DNA from 2 places in the Pseudomonas ulcerans genome. Region 2 is predicted to be linked to the other one. Evidence: riboswitches for the same ligand, from Rfam matches in the RefSeq annotation. Region 2 holds a riboswitch; the other holds the start of a gene.
The links. Region 2 has a riboswitch for cobalamin ahead of cobO (cob(I)yrinic acid a,c-diamide adenosyltransferase). Riboswitches for the same ligand answer to the same signal wherever they lie in the genome.
Positions count from the first base shown of each region.

Region 1 (5,304 bases), on a different contig from region 2:
GCCAGTGCCGCTGTCGACGCCAGGGTGCCCAGCAGGGCGAGTAGTGCAACCATCCTTGTCATGAGTTTCCTATTCGGTCTGTGAGAATGCGGCCTTCGACAGGCCAGGCCGGCCCGGGTTCGATACTGGATCGAAATTAGCGCATCCGAGACGGCGTGGAGGATCAACTGGCCATGATCGCCAGCCGTTTCTTCGCCTTGTAGCAGTCGTTGAGATCGAGGGCCTTGCGGTAGTACTCGGCGCGTCGGGCGCGATTGCCATCGCCCTGCAACCGGTAGATCTCGGCCTGGAAGTCACGACTGCTGCCCCACTGCATGCCCAGGCCTGGAGGCGTTTCACGCTTGCATTCGAGCAAGCTGGCAGGCTGCGGGAAGTAGCGCTCGTACCGGGGCATGCTGGTCTCAACGACCTGCAGCGCCAACTTGTACTCGGGTGTGTCGGTGTAGGCCGGGCAGAAGGAGGCGATCTCCAGTGCCGGCGGAGCGAAGCCGCGGCCCAGGCTGCGCTCGAACAGGGAACAGGCTTTTTCCCGTGTCACGTCGTTCGGTTCCAACAGCACGTAGATCAGTCCGAGGCGGTACTGGGCGACAGGGTGATCGAGGGCCGCTGCCTGCTCAAGCAAGGGTATCGCCGGCTTGAGCGTCTCACCGGCTTCAGCGGCGCTATCCAGGGATCGCCGCTTTTCCTCCGCGCTGGTCCCTGGCGTGATCGCCGTCACGGCCTCGAACTTGCTGTTGGCCTTCTGCAGATACGGGACGGCCTGCTGGTAGAAGCTGTCGGCCTGAGGATCGATGTGGAATCCATCGGCGGCGCAGAGCGGTGAAAGCAGGCAACCTGCCAGGGTGTAGCGCCAGCATTGGCTGAACATGGAGGGGCTTCCTTGCGTGACATGCGGTCGTAACGTAACGAAATCTGTCCCTCACCACCAGCCCGGCATGGCAACCTTTCCCTGCCCGGCCCGATGGTCTACCATGCCGCCCGCCGGTTTCCACCTCGGAATTAATAGGGAATCCGTCGCTCGCCAGCACGCGAGCCAAACGGAACTGCCCCCGCAACTGTAGGTGCCGAGCCCGCTCCTGAAACGCCACTGGACAGAGTCCGGGAAGGCTGGAGCCGGGCCATGACGCATCAGTCAGGAGACCTGCCGGCAAACATTCACCAACCGGCGGGGTGTCCGGGATGGCCATCCTTTGCCCTGTCCAGGGTGCTTGTCCCGTGCCTGCGCGGGGCATGCCGATGCCTGTCCGTGCGTCTCTCCCGCGTATTGTTCGACGGGGGTCGACGTCCGCTCATGATCGACTTGAGACACCTGCGCACGCTCCATGCCCTGCGCGAAACCAACAGCCTGCCCGAGGCCGCCGAGCGCCTGCACCTGACCCAGTCGGCGCTGTCGCATCAGTTCCGCGAACTGGAACATCGCCTCGGCTTGCCGGTGTTCGTGCGCAAGTCCCGGCCGGTGCGTTTCACCACCGCCGGCCTCAAGCTGCTGCAACTGGCCGACCAGGTGCTGCCGCTGATCCGCACCACCGAGCGCAACCTGAGCAAGCTGCTGGGCGGCAGCGCCGACCGCCTGCACATCGCGATCGAGTGCCACAGCTGCTACCAGTGGCTGATGCCCTCGCTGGACGAATTCCGCAGCGCCTGGCCGGAGGTGGAACTGGACCTCGCCTCGGGCCTGGCGTTCGCGCCGCTGCCGGCCCTGGAGCGCGGCGACCTCGACCTGGTGGTGACCTCCGACCCGCTGCCCCTGCCCGGCATCACCTACGTGCCGCTGTTCGGCTACGAGGCCATGCTCGCCCTCGACAAGCACCATGCCCTGCGCAGGAAGCCGTGCCTGGAACCGGCCGACCTCGCCGGCCAGACCCTGATCACCTACCCGATCGAGCGCGATCGCCTGGACATCTTCACCCGCTTCCTCGACCCGGCCGACGTCGAGCCGGCCCAGGTACGCACCGCCGAAATGACGGTGATGATGATGCAACTGGTGGCCAGCGGCCGTGGCGTCTGCTGCCTGCCGAACTGGGCATTGCACGAATACACCGCCCGCGGCTACGTGATTGCCAGGCGCCTGGGCCAGGACGGCCTGCAGGCCACGCTGTACGCGGCGGTACGCAGCGACATGCTGGAGGTGCCGTACATGAGTGACTTCCTGCTCACGGCCAAGGACATTTCCTTTGCCACGCTGGAGGGCGTCAATGCCGCTCCAGCATCTCCAGCGCAGCAACCGTGATAATCACGCCAATCCCCAGCAGGCATGCCGTCCCGACACCGTAGAACAGCGTCCGCCACGGCTGCCAGCGGGCGAGGTAGGCCAGCGTGTGAAGGATCCGCGCCAGGGTGAACAGCACGCATGACGCCATGCACCAGGCCGCCGGCACATCGAGGGCGACCGCCAGCGCGCCGAGGGCGAAGAACACCGGGATGTTCTCCAGGTCGTTGGCCCAGACCTTCGAGGCCCGTATCACCTCCGGGTGCTCGGTCGCCATCGCACGCCGCTGGAACACGGCGGCGTCCTCCGGATTGACGAAGGCCTTGAGGCGCAGGCGGAAGTAGCCCTGGTAACAGGACACCGCTAGCATCTTGGCGAACAGGACCACCACGCACAGGGCGTAGACCGCAAGGCTGTCGCTCACGCCCGCTGCCCCTGCGCCACGCCACGAACCGCCAGGTACAGCAGCGGCCCCAGCGAGACGAACAGGGCCGTCAGCAACAGATAAGGCACCAGCGCCCGGGTCGAGCCGCCGCGCTGGCGGTTGTCCCGGACCATCCAGAAACCGGCCAGGCCGGCCATCAGGTACAGGTCGATGACCAGCTGGGCGGTGTCGGGGCTGGAGATCAGCTCCAGGCCGAAGGCCAGCAGCGACTGCTCGGCGGTGGCGATCGTCCAGGCGGTGTAGAAGGTGAGTGGTACCAGTATTGCCAGCGCGATGAGGCGAACCATGGGGGTGTCTCCGGTTAGTGTGTCCCGGCAAAGGTAGTGATAGGCTGGCTCGCCTCTCAATGACCTGGGAGGTCATGGACACCGCACACAAGGACGGACAGAGTCGCCCCATGAACCCGCCACCCTTCCACCACGCCCATCCCGCCTCGACACTCCCCGCCGGCCAGCACCTGCGCCAGCTGCGTCGGCAGGCCGGCCTGAGCCAGCTCGACCTGGCGCTGATGACCGGTATTTCCCAGCGCCACCTGAGCTGCGTGGAGACCGGCCGTGCCAAGCCCGGTCCCGGCACCCTGCATGCCCTGCTCTCGGCCCTCGGCGCGCCGCTGGAGCACGGCAACGAAGTCTTCCTCGCGGCCGGCTATGCGCCCCGCTACGCCATCTCGCCGCTGGATGCGCCGGCACTGGACATGGTGCACAACGCCATCGGCCATATTCTCCAGGCGAACAATCCGGCGCCGGCAATCGTCATCGACCGCAACTGGGACATCACCGCCAGCAACACCAGCGTGGGACTGCTGCTGGCCATGGTCGGCGTGCCGGCGAGCGAGGGCATGAACCTCAACCTGCTGCAGACCCTGATGCACCCGGACGGGCTGGGCAGTCATATCGTCAATGCCCGGGAAGTCCGCGCGGCGGCCTGGCAGCGGGCGTCTCGCGAAGCGGCGGGCAACCCGTACCTGAGCGATCTGCTGCGGGAACTGCCGGCGCCTGAACCCGGGGATGAAAAGGCGGAGGCCACGCCTGTCCTGCTGACCCGGGTGAATACCCCGGGCGGTGAACTGAGGTTCCTGTCCACCTTCACCACGTTCGGCATGCCGCTCGACATCAGCGTGGAATCGATGCGGATCGAGCATCTGATTCCTGCGGACGAGGTGACGTGGCAAAGGATGCGGGCGGCATTCGAGGCGTGGTCCGGGGAGCAGGTACCGGCGTGAGATAAATGCCTGCAGCTCATGGAACACCGCATAACTCATTGACTCAGCAGGGACTTGTGGGAGCGGGTTGACCGGGACGCCGGACCGCCGCGATTACGATAGTGAACTCACCGGAGTCATCGCGGGTAAACCCGCTCCCACAAGGTCTGCGTCGCTCTCTAGACCTGTTCTCTGCGCGACAGCCAGTTAGTCACCATTGAGCACCAGCTTCAGCTCCTTGCGCGCCTGGCTCCGCCACACCACCACGGAAGCGTTGTAGCCCTTGCGGGTCTTCGCGGCGACCGCGGTGAAGTCGTCAGGCGAGGCGATCTCCTGGCCGGACACTTCGAGGATCACGTCCAGCGCCTTGAAACCCGCGCGATCGGCCTGCCCGCCCTTGCTGGTTTCCACCACCCAGGCGCCCTTGGCCGCCGGCAGGCCCACTGCCTTGGCGTAGTCGGGGGTCAGTGTCGCCAGCTGCATGTCCAGCAGCCCCGGGGTCGCCGCCGGTTTCGCGCTGGCGGCGCTACGCGCAGGGACCGTGGAAGGCTTGCGCGGGCCGACCAGCACGGGCACGTCGATAAAGCCGTTGCCTCGCCAGACCTTCAACTGCGCGGTCGCACCCGTGGGCATGTTGCCGACGGCCACCAGATACTCCTCGGCATCCGTCACCGGCGCCCCGTTCACCGCCACTACCACGTCGGCGAACTTCAGCCCCGCCCGCTCGGCGTTGCCACCCGGCAACACTTTCTCCACCGAAACCCCCTGCTCCGGCATGTTCAGCCGTCGCGCCTTGACCGGGTCCATGCCGCTGACGGAGGCACCCGTGCGGCCCACGCCATTGCCATCCCAGGCGGGGCAGTCGCGGTTGTCGAAGATCTTGCGCACGGCCACGCGCTTGTACGCACCCCAGGCCTGGATTTCCGGGGTCGTGGTGTCTTCCATCGCGCGAGCGTAGACCAAGGCCTGGTTGAGGTAGTCACAGGAACGGTTCTGGTAGCGCGCGGGCGTTTCCTGGGCGATCCAGCCCGACAACCCGGTCTGCGGCAAACCCGTCGAGGAAACAGTGCCCCACCCAGGGGAAGGCTTGGCCAGCACCGCGGCAAAGCTCGCCGGGTCACGCTCCACCGGCGCCGGGCTGGAGGCTGCCGGCGTGGCAGATGTCAGCGCCTGCGGGATGGCGCAGCCCTTCTCGCCGATGACCTGCTGCGCCGCTTCCAGCGCCGTCCGCCCGCCCCAGCTCTTCGGATCGCGGGTCACGGACTCGACGCGCTCGGGCCAGAAGGCGGTGATCTTGTCGCAGGTCTCGCCGCGGTACTGGTTGATGAAGACGGTCTTCATTTCCGCCTCGTGCTGGGCCGCGTAATCGGCCTCGCTCGGCCCTGCGGCATCGGCGGCATACATGATCGGGTCGGTGATGATGGAAATCGGGTCCAGTATGCAGCCGCC
Region 1 covers NZ_JAZDQN010000039.1:48,333-53,636, forward strand. Annotated here, with positions in the region: gene V0R59_RS25440 (hypothetical protein) at 1-53, opposite strand, end outside; gene V0R59_RS25445 (hypothetical protein) at 164-868, opposite strand; cobalamin riboswitch at 966-1,163, shown strand; gene V0R59_RS25450 (LysR family transcriptional regulator) at 1,292-2,230, shown strand; gene V0R59_RS25455 (MAPEG family protein) at 2,193-2,633, opposite strand; gene V0R59_RS25460 (DUF2834 domain-containing protein) at 2,630-2,941, opposite strand; gene V0R59_RS25465 (helix-turn-helix domain-containing protein) at 3,052-3,876, shown strand; gene V0R59_RS25470 (PDZ domain-containing protein) at 4,063-5,304, opposite strand, start outside.
Region 1: it holds a riboswitch for cobalamin, as region 2 does, so the genes downstream of both, V0R59_RS25450 (LysR family transcriptional regulator) here and cobO (cob(I)yrinic acid a,c-diamide adenosyltransferase) in region 2, are expected to answer to the same signal.

Region 2 (5,304 bases):
CGTCGGCGAAAGCCAGGCCCAGCGAAGCCGTGTGCGGGCCCACCGCGTAGTCCGGCACCAGCGCCTCGGCCACCAGGTTCGGGTTGCCGGGCTGGACCCGCACGTCGACATGCTGGCCGTAGTAGCTGTACGGCCAGCCATAGAACCCGCCGTCACGTACCGAGGTGATGTAGTCCGGCACCAGGTCGCTGCCGATCTCGTCACGCTCGTTCACGGCCGTCCATAGCTGCCCGCTGCGCGGCTCCCAGGCCAGGCCATTGGGATTGCGCAGGCCGGAGGCGAACACCCGGTGCTGGCCCGTCGCCGGATCGACTTCCCAGATCGCCGCGCGCTCCGTCTCCTTGTCCATGCCGTTCTCGGCAACGTTGCTGTTGGAGCCGACGGTGACATACAGCTTCTTGCCATCGCGGCTGGCAATCACGTTCTTGGTCCAGTGGTGGTTGAGCGGGCCACCCGGAAGATCGGTGACCGCTTCACCGGGCCCGTCCAGCGAGGTCGCACCGTCCTGGTACTTGAAGCGCAGCAGGCGGTCGGTGTCGGCGACGTACAGATCGTTGCCGACCAGGGCCATGCCGAACGGCGAATTCAGATCCTTGAGGAACACCGTGCGGGTTTCCGCCACGCCGTCCCTGTCGGCATCCCGCAGGAGAGTGATGCGGTTGGCGCTGGGCACCCCGGCGCCGGCCTTGGCCATGACCTTGTTCATAACCCAGCCGCGGATGCCCTTGCCGTCCTCGGGTTTCTCCGGGGCATTGGTTTCCGCCACCAGTACATCGCCGTTGGGTAGCACATGGAGCCAGCGCGGATGGTCCAGTCCGCTGGCGAAGGCCACTACCTGCGTGCCCTGGGCGGTGACGGGTTTGGTGCCTTCCGGCCAGCCCACGGCCGGAGCGATGTTCACCGTGGGGATCAGGGTCTTGTTCGGTTCCGGCAGTTGCGGCGACGGGCCGCTGCCATCGGTGACCTGCAGGCGGGCGGATTCGCCGCAGGCGGTCAGGCCGGCGGCGATGGCCAGCAGGACTGCAAGGCGCAGTGAGGACATGCTCGACTCCTTCGCGTAACGGGGGTGTTACAGGTCAGAGGCGGGGCGGAGGCGGGAGGTTCAGTCGAGTGTTCAGGAATGAGGGCGGCCATCCTGGCCAATCGCCGGGATGGCCGGCGATTGGTTTCAGGGGATCAGACCTGCTTCAGCAGCAGCGCCACTCCGGGATAGTACTGCCCGAACTCGTCATGCAACTTGCGATACCCGTACGGAAAACACCAGGCGATGGCGCAGGCGTTGTGCTTCTGCAGGTCATCCACCATGTCCTGCAGTTCTTCCGGGCTGGCATGCTTTTCCAGCTTGACCGGGCTGACGAACAGCGCGGCGAGCTTCAGCTGGCTCGCATAGGCAATGCCCTTGGCCACCGCCCCGGCTTCCTGCAAGGCGCTGCTGAGGTCCAGGCGGCCCACCTTGGGCCAGCGCTGCTCGGCATGCAGGTAGGCCGATTCGTCACGGCTGGCGATCAGCAGATCGCACTGCGCCCCACGTTCGCCTTCATCGCGCTGTTTCTTGCTCTGGTAGCCTTGCAAGGTCACCAGTTCGGCCTGCCAGATGGCTGCGGAGAGGGTGCCGAGGTTGGCCTGGACGCCTTGCCAGTAAGGACCTTCGCCATCGCCCAGGACCTGGTTGAAGCGCTCGATGGACTCCCCCCAGCGTTCCAGTGCCGGACGCAGGAATTCGAGTCGGGGATTGTTGAGAATCAGGCCTTGCATGCTGCTCTCCTTTCGTAGTTTTTGTACGAGTACAGCGGAAAACCATGGCGATTTGATATCACTGTGGCACAGCCTGCGGATAGTGCCATTGGTCCGGCCTGTGACGGGCGTCTCCAATTGACGCTCAGTGCCCAACCCTCTAACCTTCGCGACTTGTTTCAGGTGCTCTGTGACCTTGCGGTCGACAGGGTGAAACAGGGAAGCCGGTGGGCACGCGCGACGTGCGATCCCGGCGCTGCCCCCGCAACGGTAGATGAGGCAAGACCGCGCAAGGCCACTGGGTTTCCGACCCGGGAAGGCGCCCGGTCGGGATCGCGATCCACTCATGAGCCCGGAGACCGGCCTGCAAACAGTCAACGGCATCACGGAGGGTGATGCGCGGTTTGCCGGGCCCCGTCGCCCGCCGCCTGCGCCTGTCCCGCCGTGCCCACCTTTCCAGCTGTCGTCGCTTCCCGCCTGTCGACAGTGGCCCGCGGAGACCCCCGATGAGCGAATCCCCCGAACGTGACGAACGCCACCTGGCGCGCATGCAGCGCAAGAAAGCGGTGATCGACGAGCGCATCGCCAACGCCCCCAACGAATGCGGCCTGCTGCTGGTGCTCAGCGGCAACGGCAAGGGCAAGAGCAGCTCGGCCTTCGGCATGCTCGCCCGCGCCCTCGGCCATGGCATGCAGTGCGGCGTGGTGCAGTTCATCAAGGGCCGCAACGCCACCGGCGAGGAACTGTTCTTCCGCCGTTTCCCCGAGCAGGTGCGTTACCACGTGATGGGCGAGGGCTTCACCTGGGAAACCCAGGACCGCCAGCGCGACATCGCCGCCGCCGAAGCGGCCTGGGCCGTGTCGCGGCAACTGTTGCAGGACCCGAGCATCGGCTTCGTGGTGCTGGATGAATTGAACATCGCCCTCAAGCATGGCTACCTTGACCTGGATCAGGTGCTCGGCGACCTCCAGGCCCGTCCGCCGATGCAGCACGTGATCGTTACCGGCCGCGGCGCCAAGGACGAGATGATCGAGCTGGCCGACACCGTCACCGAGATGGGCATGGTCAAGCATGCCTTCCAGGCCGGCATCCGTGCCCAGAAGGGCGTCGAGCTATGAGTGACACCCGGCATTGCCCGGCGGTACTGATCGCCGCGCCGGCCTCCGGTCAGGGCAAGACCACCGTGACCGCGGCCCTGGCCCGCCTGCATCGCAACCAGGGGCGCAAGGTCCGTGTGTTCAAGTGCGGACCGGACTTTCTCGATCCGATGATTCTCGAACGCGCCAGCGGCGCGCCGGTGTACCAGCTCGACCTGTGGATGGTCGGCGCCGGGGAAAGCCGTCGCCTGCTCTGGGAAGCCGCCGGCGAGGCCGACCTGATCCTTATCGAAGGGGTGATGGGCCTGTTCGACGGCACTCCGTCCAGCGCCGACCTGGCCCGCCATTTCGGCGTGCCGGTGCTGGCGGTGATCGACGGCACCGCCATGGCCCAGACCTTCGGCGCCCTGGCCCTGGGCCTGGCGCGCTACCAGGCCGACCTGCCGTTCGCCGGCGTGCTGGCCAACCGTGTCGGCTCGCTGCGCCATGCGCAGCTGCTGGAAGGCAGCCTCACCGAAGGCCTGCGCTGGTACGGCGGGTTGTCCCGGGAGACCGGGATCGAGCTGCCGAGCCGCCACCTGGGACTGGTCCAGGCCAGCGAACTGAGCGACCTCGACCTGCGCCTCGACGCCGCTGCCAAGGCCCTGGGCGACAGCTGCCAGTCGTCCCTGCCGCCGCCAGTGGCGTTCGCTGCCCCCGAGGCGCATGCCGTCGAGCCGCGCCTGGCCGGCGTGCGCATCGCCGTGGCCCGTGACGAAGCCTTCGCCTTCACCTATGGCGCCAACCTCGACCTGCTGAGGGCGATGGGTGCCGAGCTGAGCTTCTTCTCGCCGATCCATGACCGCGAACTGCCGGCGGCGGACAGCCTGTACCTGCCCGGCGGCTACCCCGAGCTGCACCATCACGCCCTGGCCGCCAACGCGCCGATGCTGGCGGCCATCCGTGCCCATCACCAGGCCGGCAAGCCCGTGCTTGCCGAGTGCGGCGGCATGCTCTACCTGCTCGATGCCTTGACCGATGTCGCCGGCGAGCGCGCCGAACTGGCCGGCCTGCTGGCGGGCGAGGCGGTGATGCAGAAGCGCCTGGCGGCCCTGGCCCTGCAGGCGGTGGAACTGCCGGAAGGCACCCTGCGCGGCCATACCTACCATCATTCCCTGACCAGCACCGAGCTGGAACCGATCGCCCGCGGGCAGAGCCCCAACGGCGGGCGCGGTGCGGAAGCGGTGTACCGCAGCGGGCGCCTGACCGCCTCGTACGTGCACTTCTACTTCCCCTCCAACGCCGATGCGACGGCGGCGCTGCTGGCACCATGAGCGAACACGCCTACAGCGAAGCCGAGCGCGCGGCGATCTACCGCGCCATCGGCGAGCGTCGCGACATGCGTCATTTCAGTGGCGGCGAGGTTGCCCCGGAGCTGCTCGCACGCCTGCTGGAAGCCGCGCACCAGGCCCCCAGCGTCGGCCTGATGCAGCCCTGGCGCTTCATCCGCATCACTTGCCGCGACCTGCGCCAGCGCATCCAGGCCCTGGTCGAGGACGAACGCCTGCGCACCGCCGAGGCGCTGGGGCAACGTTCCGACGAATTCATGCAACTCAAGGTCGAAGGCATCAACGACTGCGCCGAACTGCTGGTGGCGGCGCTGATGGACAAGCGCGAAGCGCATATCTTCGGCCGCCGCACCCTGCCGGAAATGGACCTGGCCTCGCTCTCCTGCGCGATCCAGAACCTCTGGCTGGCCGCTCGCGGCGAAGGCCTGGGCATGGGCTGGGTGTCGCTGTTCGACCCACAGGCGCTGGCCGAGCTGCTGGGCATGCCGGCCGGGGCCAAGCCGCTGGCGATCCTCTGCCTGGGCCCGGTACGCGCGTTCTACCCGGCGCCGATGCTGGCCCTGGAAGGCTGGATCACGCCGCGACCGCTGGCCGACATGCTGTTTGAAAACCATTGGGGAGAGAACGAATGAGTGTGGCCCTGCTGACCGTGGCCGGGGTAGCGCTGGATGCGCTGCTGGGCGAGCCGCGGCGCTGGCATCCGCTGGTGGCTTTCGGCCGCATGGCCGGACGCCTGGAGCAACGTTTCAATGCCGGGGGTCGCGGCTGGCGCAGCCATGGCGTCACCGCCTGGTTCCTTGCCGTGGTGCCGCTGACCTTGCTGGCCACCGCGCTGTCCTGGCTGCCGTACATTGGCTGGCTGGTGGAAATCCTCGCCCTGTACTGCGCCCTCGGCCTGCGCAGCCTCGGCGAGCACGTGCAGCCGGTGGCCGATGCCCTGCGCGCAGGCGACCTGGACGAGGCGCGCAAGCGTGTCGGCTACCTGGTCAGCCGGGAAACCCGCGAGCTGGACGAAACCGCCGTGGCCCGCGCGGCCACCGAGTCGGTGCTGGAGAATGGCAGCGACGCGGTCTTCGCCGCGCTGTTCTGGTTCGCCATCGCCGGTGCGCCGGGAGTGGTGCTCTATCGCCTGAGCAATACCCTCG
Region 2 covers NZ_JAZDQN010000034.1:21,186-26,489, forward strand. Annotated here, with positions in the region: gene V0R59_RS23890 (PQQ-dependent sugar dehydrogenase) at 1-1,042, opposite strand, end outside; gene V0R59_RS23895 (hypothetical protein) at 1,177-1,755, opposite strand; cobalamin riboswitch at 1,899-2,116, shown strand; gene cobO (cob(I)yrinic acid a,c-diamide adenosyltransferase) at 2,241-2,852, shown strand; gene V0R59_RS23905 (cobyrinate a,c-diamide synthase) at 2,849-4,144, shown strand; gene bluB (5,6-dimethylbenzimidazole synthase) at 4,141-4,791, shown strand; gene cbiB (adenosylcobinamide-phosphate synthase CbiB) at 4,788-5,304, shown strand, end outside.